Linked DNA regions of Rhodobium gokarnense. The protein of the gene in region 1 binds, or shares a complex with, the protein of each later gene. Links are inferred from orthologs where the notes say so. Each region holds a gene or a part of one and is shown on either strand. Other genes may lie near its edges. The genes, in order: M2319_RS07955 and dnaN.

Region 1 (4,953 bases):
CCGGGCGGCGGAAGTGGTGATGCTCACCAACATCCCGGAAAAGCACCGGCAACTGCGCACCGAGACGTTGACCAGGCACGGCATGCCCTACCCTGTCGTCACCAATAGCGGGCCGAAGGGGCCGGCCGCCCGGCTGCTCGCCGAGCGCGCCGACGGCGCCGTCGTCTTCCTCGATGATTCGCCCTCCAACATCCGCTCCGTCGGCGCCTTTGTCGACGGCGCCAGTCTCGTCCAGTTCATCGCCGACCGCCGCTTCTTCGACCTCGCCGCCCCGATCGACGGGCTGGCGCTGAAGGCCAACGATTGGCCCTCCGCCCGCGATTTCATCGTCGGCCGCTTCGGATTCTGAGGCATCGGGTAGGAATCGATGCCCTCGCTTTGGCGCGACCGCATCGTGCAATTGCGACCGCAGAATGCTGGATTGCTTCGCTGCGCTCGCAATGACGACGAGTAGCTTTTCCAAATAATTTCAACGTCATTGCGAGGAGGCCGCAAGGCCGACGTGGCAATCCAGTCGGCGTCCGCCGAGCTACCGTGCGGCCGTCCAGGCCACGGCGCCAACGCCTCTGCCCCGCAATGAGACCTGACGCGCTCCCAACCAAAGCCTGCTAAACTGGCGCACTTCACTGCGCTGCGGCGATGACGACGAAGCCATGAGCGACACCGACCTTTCCGCGAACACTGCCCTGTGCCGGGATTGCCTGACGTCCTTCGCCGGCGCCGCTCGGCGCTGCCCGGCGTGCGGCAGTCCGCGCATCGTCGCCCATCCGGAACTCCACCGGCTGGTCATCGCCCATATCGACTGCGACGCCTTCTACGCCGCCATCGAAAAGCGCGACGACCCGAGCCTTGACGACAAGCCGCTGATCATCGGCGGCAGCCGGCGCGGCGTCGTCTCCACGGCCTGCTACATCGCCCGCATCAAGGGCGTCCATTCGGCCATGCCCATGTTCAAGGCGTTAAAACTCTGCCCGGAGGCGGTGGTGATGCCGCCGAACATGGAGAAATACACGGCCGTCGGGCGCCAGGTCCGCGAGATGATGCGGGCGCTGACGCCGCTGGTCGAGCCGCTCTCCATCGACGAGGCGTTCCTCGACCTCACCGGCACGGAGCGCCTGCACGGCACCAGCCCGGCGGTGACGCTTGCCCGCTTTGCCCGCGACGTGGAGGCCGAGATCGGCATCTCCGTCTCCGTCGGCCTTGCCGCCAACAAGTTCCTCGCCAAGATCGCTTCCGACCTCGACAAGCCGCGCGGCTTTTCCGTCATCGGCGCGGCGGAGGCGAAGGACTTCCTCGCCGACAAGCCGGTCGGCATGATCTGGGGCGTCGGCAAGGTCACCCAGCGCCAGCTCCAGGCCGACGGCATCCGCCTCATCGGCGACCTGCAGCGCATGGACGAGACCGACCTTGCCCGCCGCTACGGCGCACTGGGGTTGAAACTCTTCCACCTTGCCCGCGGCGAGGACCGGCGCACCGTCTCGGCCGCCTCCAAGGCCAAAAGCATCAGCGCGGAGACCACCTTCGACGTCGACATTGCCGACGCGCACGAACTCATGGCCCATCTGCGCCGGCTCTCCGAAAAGGTTTCCAAGCGTCTGAAGGCGGCCGACAAAGCCGGCTGGACGGTGACGTTAAAGCTGAAGACGAAGGATTTCCGGATCATCACCCGCAGCCACCGGCTCGCCGACCCGACCCGGCTTGCCGACCGCATCTTCCGCACCGGCCAGGATATGCTCGCGCGGGAAGCGAACGGGCGCCTCTTCCGGCTGATCGGCATCGGCGTCTCGGATTTCGCCGACCCGCGGCTCGCCGATCCGGACGATCTCGTCGACGTCGCGGCGACAAGGCGCGCCCGCGCCGAGGTCGCCATCGACGATTTGCGCGAGCGCTTCGGCACCGGCGCCGTCAATCTGGGCCTCGCGCTCGCCGCCAGACGCCGCGGCCGCGATCCCTCGCCGCCCGACGACGATCTTCAGGATTGAGAAAAGAGAACCCGGCCGGCCGCTACTTGGCGCCCGCCTTGTCGGCGTCGCAGCCCGGCACGTCGTGGATCTCCAGGTTGACCAGCTTGCCGGCGACGCTGAAGTCGCCGTAGTCGATCTTGACGTCGCGGCTGATGCCGTTGCCGTAGAGCAGGAAACTCATCTCATAGGTCGGCAGCGCCTCGCCGCCCGTCGTCACCGGCTCGAAATAGCCGACCGTGACCGGCCAGCGCGGCAGCTTCGACATGTCGGCGTCGGCCGCCTTGGCGTCCAGCGTGTCCGGCCCGTCAATCCGCTTGCCGATGGTGGTCGCCGTCGGGAAGATCTTCTCGCCGGTCTCCGAGCCATCATAGATGTTGGCCGGCAGGAACGCCTCGCCGGAGCGCGCCGCGCTCAGCATGGCAACCAGGTGCTGGGTCGGAAACAGGATCCGCTTGGCGATGGTGAAGGTCTTCTTTTCCGGCTTGTCGAGGCTGACGGTGGTCGTCTCGCCGTCGCGCACGGCGCTGCCCTTCGATTCCTCCACCAGCTTTTCATCGATATAGGTCTGGGTCAGGAACTCGAACCGGTCGCCGCTGGCGTCCTCGAAGGTCGTCGTGCGCATGTCGGTCAGCCGGGAATTGCCCTGGCTGTCCTCGACCTGGGTGACGAAGCGGAAATTGATGGTGAAGCCGTCGCAGGTGGAACCGATGGTCTCGAACACCATGCGCCCGTTGAGCCCGGCGATCGAGGACGATGCCTTCGAATCGGTCAGCTTCATGTCGAACACGGCCCGGTGCGAGATCAGGTCCTTGACCACCGCCTCATGGCTCGCCGCATCGCTGACATTGGGCACCGCGCGCCCCGCCGCGGCCGGCGCGGCCATGGCAACGGAAAGGATCAGGGCTGCGCCGATGGCGCGATACGGCCCGTTGGTGAGGTTGTTCATTGCTGTTCCTGCCCCGGCTCGTTGCTGGCGTTTCCACCCGATAGGCGGCGAGCATGGCGTAACCATGGCGCGGACCGTCCATGCCGGCGCGGCGTTCGCCCCTTTTGCCCAGTCTTGTTGGCGTCTTGTTGGCGTCTCGTCGTCAATAAACTTGCCTATTCGGTTGATTTTGGCAATCGTCCGGGCGCGTGCTCCAGACGCACGACACCAAGAAACCAGGAGAGATTGACCATGACCGGTCGAACCGACGCCCGCCTCGCCGAACTCGGCATTACCCTTCCCGAGGCGCCGATGCCGGCCGCCAACTACGTGCCCTTCGTCCAGACCGGTAACCAGCTCTTCGTCTCCGGCCAGCTTCCGATGGGCGCCAAGGGGCCGGAATATATCGGCCGCCTCGGCGGCGGGCTTTCCATTGCCGAAGGCCAGAAGGCGGCAAGGCTGTGCGCCCTTGCCCTCATCGCCCAGGCAAAGGCGGCCGTCGGCGACCTCGACCGCATCACCCGCGTCGTCAAGCTCGGCGGCTTCGTCAATTCCACGCCCGACTTCACCGACCAGCCGAAGGTCATCAACGGCGCCTCTGACCTGATGGCCGAGGTGTTCGAGGACCGCGGACGCCACGCCCGCGCCGCAGTCGGCGTTGCTGCCCTTCCCTTCGGCGTCGCCGTCGAGGTCGAGGCCGTCTTCGAGGTCGAATAGGCCCTCTCGATGACCGCCCCCGCCTGGCTGACCGCCCGCCCCGTCGCCCATCGCGGCTACCACGACGCCCATGCCGGCCGCATCGAGAACTCGCTTGCGGCGGCCGCGGCAGCGATCGGCAAGGGATTCTCGATCGAGGCCGACCTGCAGCTTTCCGCCGACGGCGTGCCGATGGTCTTCCACGACGACACGCTCGACCGGCTGACGGAAGGCCGCGGCCCGGTCGGCGCGCTCACGGCCGCCGAACTCTCCTCCATCCCGCTGATGGATGGCGGCGGCGACACCATCCCGACGCTGAAGGCCTTTCTCGACCTTGTCGGCGGCCGCGTGCCCCTGGTCCTGGAAATGAAGTCCGACATGCGGCGGGGCGCGGCCATCGCCGGTCCGGTCGCAGACGTGCTTGCCGGCTATGACGGTCCCGTGGCGGTGATGTCCTTCGACCCGGAGATTGTCGCCGCGTTCAAGACCCTCGCCCCGCACCTGCCGCGCGGCATCACCGCCTGCGCCACCTCGCCCCGCGATCCGGAATGGCGGCTGCTGACGCTGATGGAGCGGTTCGCGCTGCGCCACCTGCTGCATGCCCCGCGCACCCGCCTCGACTTCATCGCCTACGACATCGACGCCCTGCCGGCCCCCGCCGTCTCGCTGATGCACCGGCTCTTCGGCACGCCGGTGCTGACCTGGACCGTCCGCACCACGGACCAGCGGCGCCGCGCCGCCCGCCACGCCGACCAGATCATTTTCGAGGGATTCGACCCCGACGCTTGAGCGAACGGCCCGGCGGCTTAGATTCAAGTCTTGAATCGATCCATCAAGCGCGCCCGCCGCGCCTCCCCGAAATGCTCCACGGTCCCTCGCCCCATGCCGCCTGTTGAAGCCAAGATCCGCGTCCTCACCTCGCTCAAGGATATCGACCGCAAGGACTGGAATCGCCTCGCCAATCCGGGTTGGGATCTGGCCGAAGGCGGCCGGTTGACCGCCGGTCTTGAATCGGAATCTGAACCTCACGACAGCAGCGGAAAAGAGTCTGCAAACAAGGACTTGGCGGCGCCATCGGAATCGGATTGTGGAGCGCCCAGCACACCGAAACTGGTTTCTGAAGAAATACCATTCAACCCATTTATTTCATATGATTTTTTGTGGTCTCTCGAAGAATCCGGATGTGCCCTTCCCGAGACCGGTTGGGCGTCCTGCCATCTGGCGCTGGAACGCGCCGACGACAGCGTCGCCGGCGTCGTTCCGGCCTATCTGAAGAGCCACTCTCAGGGCGAATACGTCTTCGACCACGGCTGGGCCGACGCCTTCTACCGGGCCGGCGGCGAGTACTATCCGAAGCTCCAGATCTCC
Region 2 (11,046 bases), on another replicon or contig:
ACCGGCGCGCGTCCGAGCCGAATTTGCGGAACCGGCCCCCGCGGCAGGCGTTGCAACGCGATGCGGGCTCGGATAGCTCTTTACTCAGAAGCGGAACCGCGCACCCCGGAGAGGAAGCAAACATGGCCTATGAGAACATCGTCGTAGAGACCCGCGGCAAGGTCGGGCTCATAACGCTGCACCGGCCGAAGGCGATGAACGCCCTCAATTCGGAGCTGATCGCGGAACTGACCAAGGCCCTCGATACGTTCGACGCCGACGAGAAGGTTGGCTGCGTCGTCATCACCGGGTCGGAAAAGGCGTTCGCCGCCGGCGCCGACATCAAGGAGATGTCGTCGCTGACCTATGTGGACGCCTACAAGGACGATTTCATCTCCACCTGGGACCGGGTGGCGCGCAACAGGAAGCCGGTGATCGCCGCGGTCGCCGGCTACGCGCTCGGCGGCGGCTGCGAGCTCGCCATGATGTGCGACATCATCATCGCCGCGGAAAACGCCAAGTTCGGCCAGCCGGAGATCACCCTCGGCGTCATGCCCGGCGCCGGCGGCACCCAGCGCCTGACCCGCTTCGTAGGCAAGTCGAAGGCGATGGAGATGTGCCTCACCGGCCGCATGATGTCGGCCGAGGAGGCGGAAAGCTCCGGCCTCGTCAGCCGCGTCCTGCCGCTCGACGAAATGCTCGACGACGCCCTGGCGGTCGCCGCCAAGATCGCCGACTTCTCGCTGCCGGCGGTGATGATGACCAAGGAGGCGGTCAACCGGGCCTATGAGACGACGCTCGCGGAGGGCACCCGCTTCGAGCGGCGGCTGTTCCATTCCCTGTTCGCCACCGAGGACCAGAAGGAAGGCATGCAGGCGTTCGTGGAAAAACGCTCGCCGCAGTTCCGCAATCGCTAGGGCCCGGACCGACAGCCCGAAACGGCGACCGGCGCGTGCTTTTTGGCCGGATTTCCCGGTTCCGATTGACGTTCCCCATGCGGCCAAGTATAAGCGCCGGGATCGGTGGCGGTGGACCCGCCGCCCATGGAACCTGTTGCGCCGCGACCATCGACATTATTGCGGGTGCCGGCGCAGCGTCTAACCGCAAATCGCACGGAATCGGGAAACACGCATGGCCAATACGGTCTCGGCCAAGAAAATGGCTCGCAAAATCGCGCGGCGCACGGAGATCAACAAATCCCGGCGCAGCCGCATGCGCAATTTTATCCGCAAGGTCGAAGAGGCCATCGCCGGCGGCGACAAGGCCGCCGCCAACGAGGCGCTGAGGCAGGCGGAGACGGAAATCATGCGCGCCGCCGGCAGCGGCGTGGTGCACAAGAATACCGCCTCGCGGAAAGTGTCGCGGCTGTCGGCGCGGGTGAAGGCGGTGGGTGCCTGAACCCTCCCCGCCCAACTGTCATAAAACCGTTTGAAACCCGGCGCCCAGCGCCGGGTTTTTCGTTTCCGGGCGAAAGAAAAGTTGTGTGATCCGGCAAAAGGCCTGGAACGATTCAACTTACGGTTGGTTGGGGCGACGTGTCATAAAAATCCAAAAGTTAACAAAGCGTTAAGCACCGGTCTTTTTGGAGGACTTCGATTCAGGCGGATTCGAGCTCCTCACGGGCGCCGCGGAAGCGATTTTTTTTGAAGAATTCGATACCGTAAACGTGCCATTTTTTCCGCGCCAGAATCCGTTGACTCCACAGGCGGAAATCGACCCGTCGCGACCCGTCGTCCCATCGCCGGGGTGATCCAAAATGGCTCAATTTCGCGGGTTTCAGAATCCTCACTGTTGCGGCGCCGGGGCCGATTGGCTAGCTTCAAGTCATCGGGGCTGGGGCTCCAGCGTCAACCACACATCGGGAAGTTTTCGAGGCCTATGTCGAGAGCAATGAATATCTATTGCCTAAAATCTAGACATCGAACACTTGTCGAACGGCGGCCCTCCTCCCGGGGCCGCGACCGCCGCTAACCAGCGGATCGGTTCGTCACGAATTCAACTTATACGGTTCATTCGGATCGTGCGACCTTGTCGCCGGCGTGGGGTATTCCCTGCGCTATCGACCAACGATGACACAAAAAACATGGTTGCCGAAAGGTAACCGGACGACCTTTTGAGAGCCGGCAAGATCGAGGCGGATCCCGGCACACAAGCAACGGCAGGCGGCGGACCCGGGCACCCGTGAAGGCGCCCCCGCAGCCGGCGAGGACGGATACGGCAGACCGGCAGCCGCGGCGGCGCACGGTCCTGCCGGCAGGCATGAAATGGAGGCTATCTGATATGGCACGAGCCGAAGAAACGGTTCCCTCGGGAGATCTGGACGACTGGTCCCGGGTGCGCCGACGGCTGCGCAGCGAGCTCGGCGAGGAGGTCTATACGAGCTGGTTCGAGCGGGTCGACCTGGAGGACCGTTCCAACGGGACGGTGCACCTGTCGGTGCCGACGCGGTTCCTGAAGCAGTGGATTCAGTCCCATTACGGCGACCGGCTGATCGGCCTGTGGCGCAGCGAATGCGAAGATATCCGCCGCATCGAGCTGACGGTGCGCGGCGCCACCCGTCCGCGCCAGACGCTTGCCCGCACCGCGGCCGGCCCGGAAGCGCGCTCGGCGGCCGTCGAGGCGGCAAAGCGCGGCGGCGCGGCAGTCCGCACCGAGGCCTCGCTGCGCAGCGAGAGCAGCCGGGCGGCCGAGCGCGCCGACAACGCCTTTTCCTCGCCGCTCGATCCGCGGCTGACCTTCGACAGCTTCATGGAAGGCGCCTCCAACACGCTGGCGCTGGCGGCGGCGCGGCAGATCGCGGCGGCCGCCCCGACCACCTACAATCCGCTCTATCTCTGCGCTTCCGTCGGCCTCGGCAAGACGCACCTGTTGCAGGCGATCGCCGCCGAGGCGCGCGCGGCAACGCCCGGACGCCGGGTCCTGTACCTGACCGCCGAGCACTTCATGTACCGCTTCGTGGCGGCGCTTCAGTCGCAGTCGGCGATCGCCTTCAAGGACGGGTTCCGGGGCATCGACCTCCTACTCATCGACGACTTGCAGTTCCTGCACGGGCCGCAGGTGCAGAAGGAGTTCTGCCACACCCTCAACGCCCTCATCGACGGCGCCCGGCAGGTGGTGGTTGCCGCCGACCGACCGCCCGTTGAGCTGGAATCCCTCGACGAGCGCGTCCGCTCGCGGCTGAACGGCGGGCTGCTGGCCCAGATATGCGCGCCGGACTACGGCTTGCGCCGGTCCATCCTGTCCCAGCGCATCGCGGCGGCCCGCAATGGCGGCGCCAGCCTTGCCGTCCCCGACGACGTCCTCGACTACGTTGCCCGGCACGTCACGGCCAATTCCCGCGACCTTGACGGCGCGGTCAACCGGCTGCTCGCCGCCAACCAGCTCACCGGCGCGCCGATCAGCCTGGAAATGGCCGAGATGTCGCTGCGCGACCTGGTCCGCGCCAAGGAGCGGCGGCGGGTGCGCATCGAGGACATCCAGCGCACCGTCTCCAAGCATTACAGCGTCACCCGCGACGACCTGACCTCGGCGCGGCGCAACCGGGCGATCGTCCGGCCGCGGCAGATCGCCATGTTCCTGGCCAAGGCGCTGACGCCGCGCTCGCTGCCGGAGATCGGCCGCCATTTCGGCGGCAGGGATCACACGACGGTCCTGCATGCGGTGCGCAAGATCGAGAATCTCGTGTCCACCGACAAGGCGGTGGCCGACGAGGTGGAGCTCCTGAAAAGGCTGCTCGACAACTGACCGCGAGGGAGATCGCAGCGCCCGAAAAGCGCCGCTTTCCCTTGAAACATCCCCGTTCCCGGCGCGCTCCGGACCCCGTTGCGCGGCCTGGCGAGATGCGGCGGACTGGAGGGCGCAACAGCGATGTTGCGCCCTCTTGCATATCGGACGCTTTAAGGGCAGTTTCGTCAGTCCCGTTACCCGAGGGTAGTGGCCGCAATCCCACGGCACGCGACCCCGCCTTCCGGCCGATATTCGAATAGTCGCCAAGTCTGGAATCGATCCCATGAAAGTCACACTCGAGCGGGCCGACTTGCTGAAGTCCCTCACCCATGTGCACCGCGTCGTGGAGCGGCGCAGCACCATCCCGATCCTGTCCAACGTGCTGATGCGCGCGGAAGGCGGCGAGATGCGGCTGAAGGCGACCGACCTCGACCTGGAAGTTTCGGAAACCGTGGCGGCGATGATCGAGCAGCCGGGGGCGACGACGATTCCGGCCCATATGCTCTACGACATCGTCCGCAAGCTGCCGGACGGCGCCGAGACGGTGCTGGAGACGGCCGGCGACGACAGCCTGATGACGCTGTCATCGGGGCGCTCGAATTTCAGCCTGCAGATGCTGCCGGAGACCGACTTTCCGGATCTGACCGCCGGCAGCTTCAGCCACTCCTTCGAGATCGACGCGCGCGAACTGAAGCGCCTCGTCGACCGCACCCAGTTCGCGATCTCCACCGAGGAGACGCGCTACTACCTCAACGGCATCTATTTCCATACCACCGAGCTGAACGGTGAAACCGTGCTGCGCGCGGTTGCCACCGACGGCCACCGGCTCGCCCAGGCCGACACCAGGGCGCCGGAAGGGGCCGCCGGCATGCCCGGCATCATCGTGCCGCGCAAGACCGTCGGCGAGATCCAGAAGCTCGTGGAAGACCCGGAAGCGACCGTCCAGGTCGAGCTGTCGGACGCCAAGATCCGCTTCACCATCGGTTCTGTGGTGCTGACCTCCAAGCTGATCGACGGCACCTTCCCGGACTATGCGCGGGTGATCCCGCAGAACAACGACAAGGAACTGATCGTCGACCGGGACCCCTTCAAGGAGGCGGTCGACCGCGTCTCGACGATCTCCTCGGAGCGCGGCCGGGCCGTGAAGCTGCAGCTTGCCGAGGGCCGGCTCGTGCTGACCGTCAACAATCCGGATTCCGGCAGCGCCACGGAAGAACTGGCCGTCGACTACGAGGCGGAGGACCTGGAGATCGGCTTCAATTCCCGCTATCTGCTCGACATCACCGCCCAGCTTGGCAGCGACACCATCGTCTTTCTCCTCGCCGATCCGGGCTCGCCGACGCTGATCCGTGACCAGGGCGACAAGAGCACGCTCTACGTCCTGATGCCGATGCGGGTGTGACGGCGAAACCGGCCTTCCCGCCGCTCGAAAGGGTCCTTGTGCACCGCCGATGACCTCACCCGGTGCCCTTTCCGTCACTGCCCTGAAGCTGACCGATTTCCGGAACTACGCCCGCCTGTCGCTGACGCCGGACGGCCGCCATGTGGTGCTTTGCGGCGAGAATGGCGCCGGCAAGACCAACATCCTGGAAGCACTGTCCTATCTCTCGCCCGGCCGCGGCCTCCGGCGGGCCCGGCTTGAGGACGTTTCGCGCCAGGGCGGCGCCGGCGGCTGGGCCGTTGCGGCGACGCTCCTTGGTGCTGCCGGCGAGACCGTCGTCGGCACCGGACTCGTCGCCGACGGGCCGGACCCGGAGCGCCAGCGCCGCATCCGCATCGACGGCACCACCGCGCGGAGCTCCGAAGAGCTGCTCGACGTTGCCCGCGTCCTGTGGCTGACGCCGGCGATGGACGGGCTCTTCACCGGCCCGGCCGGCGACCGGCGGCGCTTCCTCGACCGGCTGGTGCTGGCCATCGACCGCGACCATGCCCGCCGGGTCTCCTCGTTCGAAAAGGCGATGCGCGAACGCAACAAAGTGCTGGAAGAGGGCGGCCGCAGTTCCTGGCTCGACGGGCTGGAAGCGCAGATGGCCGAATACGCCGTCGCCGTCGCCGCCGCACGGGCCGAGCTTGCCGCCTGCTTCTCCCGGCTGATTTCCGCCCACCACGACCCCGAATCGCCGTTTCCCGATGCCGCGCTCACCCTTGACGGCGAGTTGGAGCGCGAGGTTTCCGGCCGTCCGGCCGTCGAGGTCGAGGACAGCTATCGCGAGACGCTTGCCGCCGCCCGGCCGCGCGACCGGACGGCCGGGCGGGCGCTCACCGGTCCCCACCGCAGCGACCTCCTGGTGCGCCACGGGCCGAAGGACATGGCGGCGGAGACCTGCTCCACCGGCGAGCAGAAGGCGCTGCTTCTCGGCCTCGTCCTTGCCCATGCGCGGCTGGTGGAGGAGATGACGGGACGGACGCCCCTCCTGCTCCTCGACGAGGTCGCCGCCCATCTCGACAGCCACCGGCGGGCCGGGCTCTTTGCCGCCCTCGACCGCCTCGGCGTCCAGGCCTGGATGACCGGCACGGACCTTTCCCTCTTTGCCGCCCTGGAGGACCGCGCCCAGCGGTTCGCCGTCCAGGACGGCACGGTCTCGGATGCCGCGTGATCCCTCGAAACAAACGGCGTGACGGCGCGCGCCGCTTGGCGTAATCAGCCGATTGATACCGTCTCGCGGCCCCGCCGCACCATCCTTCGGCCGATGCCATGACCTTCGAACTCGCCGCCCTTGCGGCCGCGCTCCTTTGGGCCTTCGGCGGGCTCCTCTCCGCCGGCCCGTCCCAGCACCTCGGCGCCATCGCCTTCAACCGGTTGCGCATGGCGATGGTCTTCGTCATGCTGGCCGTCGCCGCGACGCTCACCGGCGGCTGGGCGACGGTTTCCAGCGACCAGACCCTTGCCATCCTCGCCTCCGGCTTCATCGGCATCTTCCTCGGCGATACCGCACTCTTCCTCACGATGAACCGGCTCGGGCCGCGGCGCTCCGGCATCCTCTTTGCCCTCAACGCACCGCTCGCCGCGCTGCTCGGCTGGCTACTGCTCGGCGAGGTGCTGTCGGCGCGGGCCGTCACCGGCATAGCCCTGTCGGTGGTCGGCGTCGTCATGGCCATCGTCTTCGGCAAGCGCCGCTCGCAGCTTCACCAGTGGGAGACCATCCGCGGGCCGCTGTGGGTCGGCATCGGGCTCGGGCTCGCCTCGGCGCTCTCCCAGGCGCTCGGCTCGCTGATCGCCCGGCCGGTGATGGCGTCGGGCGCCGATCCGGTCGCTGTCTCGGCGATCCGCGTCGCCATCGGCGCCCTCGGCCTCACGCTCCTGATGCAGCTCCCGGTGCTGAAATTCCGCCAGCGGAACCCGATCAACGCCCGCATCGTCGGCCAGATCGCGCTCTCCGGCTTCGTTTCCATGGGCGTCGGCATGACGCTGGTGCTCTATGCGCTCTCCGGCGGGGAAGTCGGCATCATCTCCACGCTCTCCGCCACCTCGCCGGTGCTGATCCTGCCGCTGCTCTGGGTCCATACGGGCGAGCGGCCGTCGCTCTGGGCCTTCGTCGGCGCCGGCCTCGTCATCGCCGGCACGGCCCTGATCTTCCTCGATTGACCGGCCCGGGCAACATCGGACCGCAATAGGTCAGCCATATTGACTTTTTGCCGCGGGCGGCGCCTGATCGGGAACCTCACCTTCCATCCGGACCCCAGCCATGAGCTTTTTCGGGCTCGCCGTTTTCGTCGGCGTCTATTTTCTGGCGGTGATGACGCCGGGGCCGGGCGTCGTCGGCCTGATCGGCCATACGCTCGCCCACGGGCGGCGCGACGCGGTGCCCTATGTCGTCGGCATGGTGACCGGGAACCTCATCTGGTTCGCCTGTGCCGTTGGCGGCCTAGCCCTTATCGCCCAGACCTTCCATGCCGCGTTCGTGGCGATCAAATATCTGAGCATCGCCTATCTGCTCTATCTCGCTTTCAAGGCCTGGACGTCTGAGCCGCAGCCGAGGGCGAGCGTGCGGGCGGCCTCTCTCGGTTCGTCCTTGTCCGCCGCTTTCACGTCGCTCGCGATCACGCTCGGCAATCCCAAGACCATGGTCTTCTACCTCGCCATCCTGCCGACCGTCGTCGACCTGAAGACGCTGGAACTGGCCGATGCGCTCGCCTGCGGCGGCGCCATCGCCGTGGTGCTGCCGGCGGGCATGGCGGTCTATGTGTTTGCGGTCGACCGGGCCCGCGACCTGATGCGGTCCGGACGTGGGCTGCGGCTCGTCAACCGCATCGCCGGCACGGCGATGGCCGCTGCGGCGCTGACCATCGCCTCGCGCTGAGCACCTGCAACGTCAGCGCGGTCAGACCCGCTCAAGGGCAATATGCGGTTTCGGCGGCAGGGTGACCGCCACGGCATCGCCCGGCCGCACGGCACCGCCGGCAAGGACGATGCCCATGACGCCGGCCTTCAGGACCGGCCGGCCGGCGCCATCACGCCCGATCACCGCCCTCAGCAGTCCCTTTCGGAACCCGTCGATCTGGGCGCACGGATTGCGCAGGCCGGTGATCGCGACCACCGCCTCGGCGCCGATGGCAAGCCGCGTGCCGCGCGGCAGCGCCAGGAGATCGAGGCCGGCTGTGGTGATGTTCTCGCCGAGGTCGGCCGGCCCGACATCGAACCCCTTCTCCGCCAGTTCGGCGAAAAGCTCGGCATGGATGAGGTGGACCTGGCGCAAATTCGGCTGTGTCGGATCCTTCCTGACCCGCGAGCGGTGCTTGACCGTCACCCCGGCATGGGGGTCGCCGGCAACCCCCATGCCGGCAACGAGCGCGATCTCCGGCTGCAGCTCCTTTGAGAAGTCATGGCCGGCGCTGAGGGCGACGGCGATCACCTTTCCCTCGCCGGTCATCGGGCACCGCGCGCCGGGAGCCGGCCGGCGGCGGCCGCAAATGCCTCGTTTCGGGCCGTTTTCCGCTGTTCCAGGCGGCGCCGGGCGGGCGCTCGGTGGAGCCCGGTCCGCCCGTTCCTGCGGGCAAATGCGGCAGGAATGCGCCACAATTCACACAAAGCCATGATTCGCGCCTTTAACCCTTTGTTTTCATAACGGATTTCACGGGCTTTTTCGCGTGTAATCCGGGACTCGAACCCCTATATTGGAAGCGAATCATCGTGCCACAATCCAAGACGGTTTCATGACGGACGCTCACCAGAACGGCAACGGCAATGGCGGCGACTACGGCGCCGAATCCATCAAGGTTCTCAAAGGCCTCGATGCGGTGCGCAAGCGTCCGGGAATGTATATCGGCGACACCGACGACGGCTCGGGCCTGCACCACATGGTCTATGAGGTGGTCGACAACGCCATCGACGAGGCGCTGGCCGGCTGGGCCGATGCGGTCACCGTGACGCTGAACGCCGACGGCTCGGTCACCGTCACCGACAATGGCCGCGGCATCCCGACCGACATCCACGAGGGCGAGGGCGTCTCGGCGGCCGAGGTCATCATGACCCAGCTCCATGCGGGCGGGAAATTCGACCAGAACTCGTACAAGGTCTCCGGCGGCCTGCACGGCGTCGGCGTTTCCGTGGTCAATGCGCTCTCGGTGTGGCTGGAGCTGCGCATCTGGCGCAACGACCACGAACACACCATGCGCTTTACCGACGGCGTCGCGGACGCACCGCTCAAGGTGACCGGTGACGCGGCCGGCAAGAGCGGCACGGAGGTCACCTTCATGCCGTCGACCGAAACCTTCACTATGACGGATTTCGACTACGGCACGCTGGAGCACCGGCTGCGCGAGCTCGCCTTCCTTAATTCCGGCGTGCGCATCATCCTCACCGACAATCGCGGCGTTGAGTCCAAGAGCGAAGAACTGATGTATGAGGGCGGCCTGGAAGCCTTCGTGCGCTACCTGGACAAGGCCAAGCATCCGCTCGTTCCGGACCCGATTGCGATCCGCGCGGAGCGCGACGACGTCACCGTGGAGGCGGCGCTGTGGTGGAACAATTCCTACCACGAGAACGTGCTCTGCTTCACCAACAACATCCCGCAGCGCGACGGCGGCACGCACCTTGCCGGATTCCGCGGCGCGCTGACCCGCCAGGTCACCGGCTATGCGGAATCCTCCGGCATCGCCAAGCGGGAAAAGGTCTCGCTGACCGGCGAGGACTGCCGCGAGGGCCTCACCTGCGTCCTCTCCGTCAAGGTGCCGGACCCGAAATTCTCGTCCCAGACCAAGGACAAGCTGGTCTCGTCGGAAGTGCGGCCGGTCGTCGAAAGCGTCATCAACCAGGCGCTCGCGACCTGGTTCGAGGAGCATCCGGCGGAGGCCAAGACCATCGTCTCCAAGGTGGTGGAGGCCTCGGCCGCCCGCGAGGCGGCGCGCAAGGCGCGCGAGCTGACCCGGCGCAAGGGCGCCCTCGACGTCGCGTCCCTGCCCGGCAAGCTCGCCGACTGCCAGGAGCGCGATCCCTCGAAGGCCGAACTGTTCCTCGTTGAGGGCGATTCGGCCGGCGGCTCGGCCAAGCAGGGCCGCGACCGGGGAACCCAGGCCGTGCTGCCGCTGCGCGGCAAGATCCTCAACGTGGAGCGGGCGCGCTTCGACAAGATGCTGTCGAGCCAGGAAATCGGCACCATGATCACCGCGCTCGGCACCGGCATCGGCAAGGAAGAGCTCGACGTCAACAAGCTGCGCTACCACAAGATCATCATCATGACGGACGCCGACGTCGACGGCGCCCATATCCGCACGCTGCTGCTCACCTTCTTCTTCCGGCAGATGCCGGAGCTGATCGAGCGCGGCCACCTCTATATCGCCCAGCCGCCGCTGTTCAAAGTCAAGCGCGGCAACTCCGAGCAGTACCTGAAGGACGAGCGGGCGCTCGAGGATTATCTCATCGCCGGCGGCCTCAACGAGGCGGTGCTACAGCTCGCCACCGGCGAGACGCTGGCCGGCCCGGACCTTGAGACCGTCGTCACCCGCGGCCGCTCCCTCAAGGGCGTGCTGGACGGGCTCCATTCCCGCTACAATCGCGACGTGGTGGAGCAGGCCGCGATCGCCGGCGCGCTCGACCCGGAGGCCCTTGCCGATCCGGCAAAGGCGCGCGATGCGGCGGCCTATATCGCGCGGCGGCTCGACATCATCTCCGAGGAGACCGAGCGCGGCTGGACCGGCGAAGCGCGGGACGACGGCAGCCTCGTCTTTGAACGCACCGTGCGCGGCGTCAAGGAAGTGGCGACCATCGACACCGCCCTGATCGGCTCGGCCGATGCCCGCAAGCTCAACGCCAATGCCGACCACCTGAAGGAAATCTACGTCAAGGCGGCCACCCTCACGCGCAAGGACCTGAAGACCGAGATTCGCGGGCCCCGGGCCCTC

What was found.
Region 2: the proteins of M2319_RS07955 (region 1) and dnaN are in contact, whole or in part, in a solved structure (PDB 1OK7), measured with the Escherichia coli proteins. The link is inferred for Rhodobium gokarnense from one-to-one orthologs.

Annotation. Positions count from the first base shown.
Region 1 is NZ_JAOQNS010000004.1:43,844-48,796, reverse strand. Bases 1-2,817 are described here. They hold M2319_RS07955 (DNA polymerase IV), read left to right. Parts: upstream 1-653; coding sequence 654-1,982; downstream 1,983-2,817. Other genes in these bases: M2319_RS07950 (cell envelope integrity EipB family protein), read right to left, coding at 2,005-2,817; M2319_RS07960 (hypothetical protein), read left to right, coding at 1-349. Also shown: more of M2319_RS07950, read right to left, coding at 2,818-2,910; M2319_RS07945 (RidA family protein), read left to right, coding at 3,142-3,606; M2319_RS07940 (glycerophosphodiester phosphodiesterase family protein), read left to right, coding at 3,616-4,374; M2319_RS07935 (GNAT family N-acetyltransferase), read left to right, coding at 4,468-4,953. UniProt on the Escherichia coli protein: Poorly processive, error-prone DNA polymerase involved in translesion repair and untargeted mutagenesis. Copies undamaged DNA at stalled replication forks, which arise in vivo from mismatched or misaligned primer ends.
Region 2 is NZ_JAOQNS010000018.1:13,955-25,000, reverse strand. Bases 3,255-6,047 are described here. They hold dnaN (DNA polymerase III subunit beta), read left to right. Parts: upstream 3,255-3,988; coding sequence 3,989-5,107; downstream 5,108-6,047. Other genes in these bases: recF (DNA replication/repair protein RecF), read left to right, coding at 5,157-6,047; dnaA (chromosomal replication initiator protein DnaA), read left to right, coding at 3,255-3,723. Outside these bases: M2319_RS22070 (enoyl-CoA hydratase), read left to right, coding at 123-896; rpsT (30S ribosomal protein S20), read left to right, coding at 1,111-1,377; more of dnaA, read left to right, coding at 2,260-3,254; more of recF, read left to right, coding at 6,048-6,302; M2319_RS22045 (DMT family transporter), read left to right, coding at 6,401-7,291; M2319_RS22040 (LysE family translocator), read left to right, coding at 7,392-8,006; M2319_RS22035 (MOSC domain-containing protein), read right to left, coding at 8,028-8,576; gyrB (DNA topoisomerase (ATP-hydrolyzing) subunit B), read left to right, coding at 8,860-11,046. UniProt on the Escherichia coli protein: Confers DNA tethering and processivity to DNA polymerases and other proteins. Acts as a clamp, forming a ring around DNA (a reaction catalyzed by the clamp-loading complex) which diffuses in an ATP-independent manner freely and bidirectionally along dsDNA.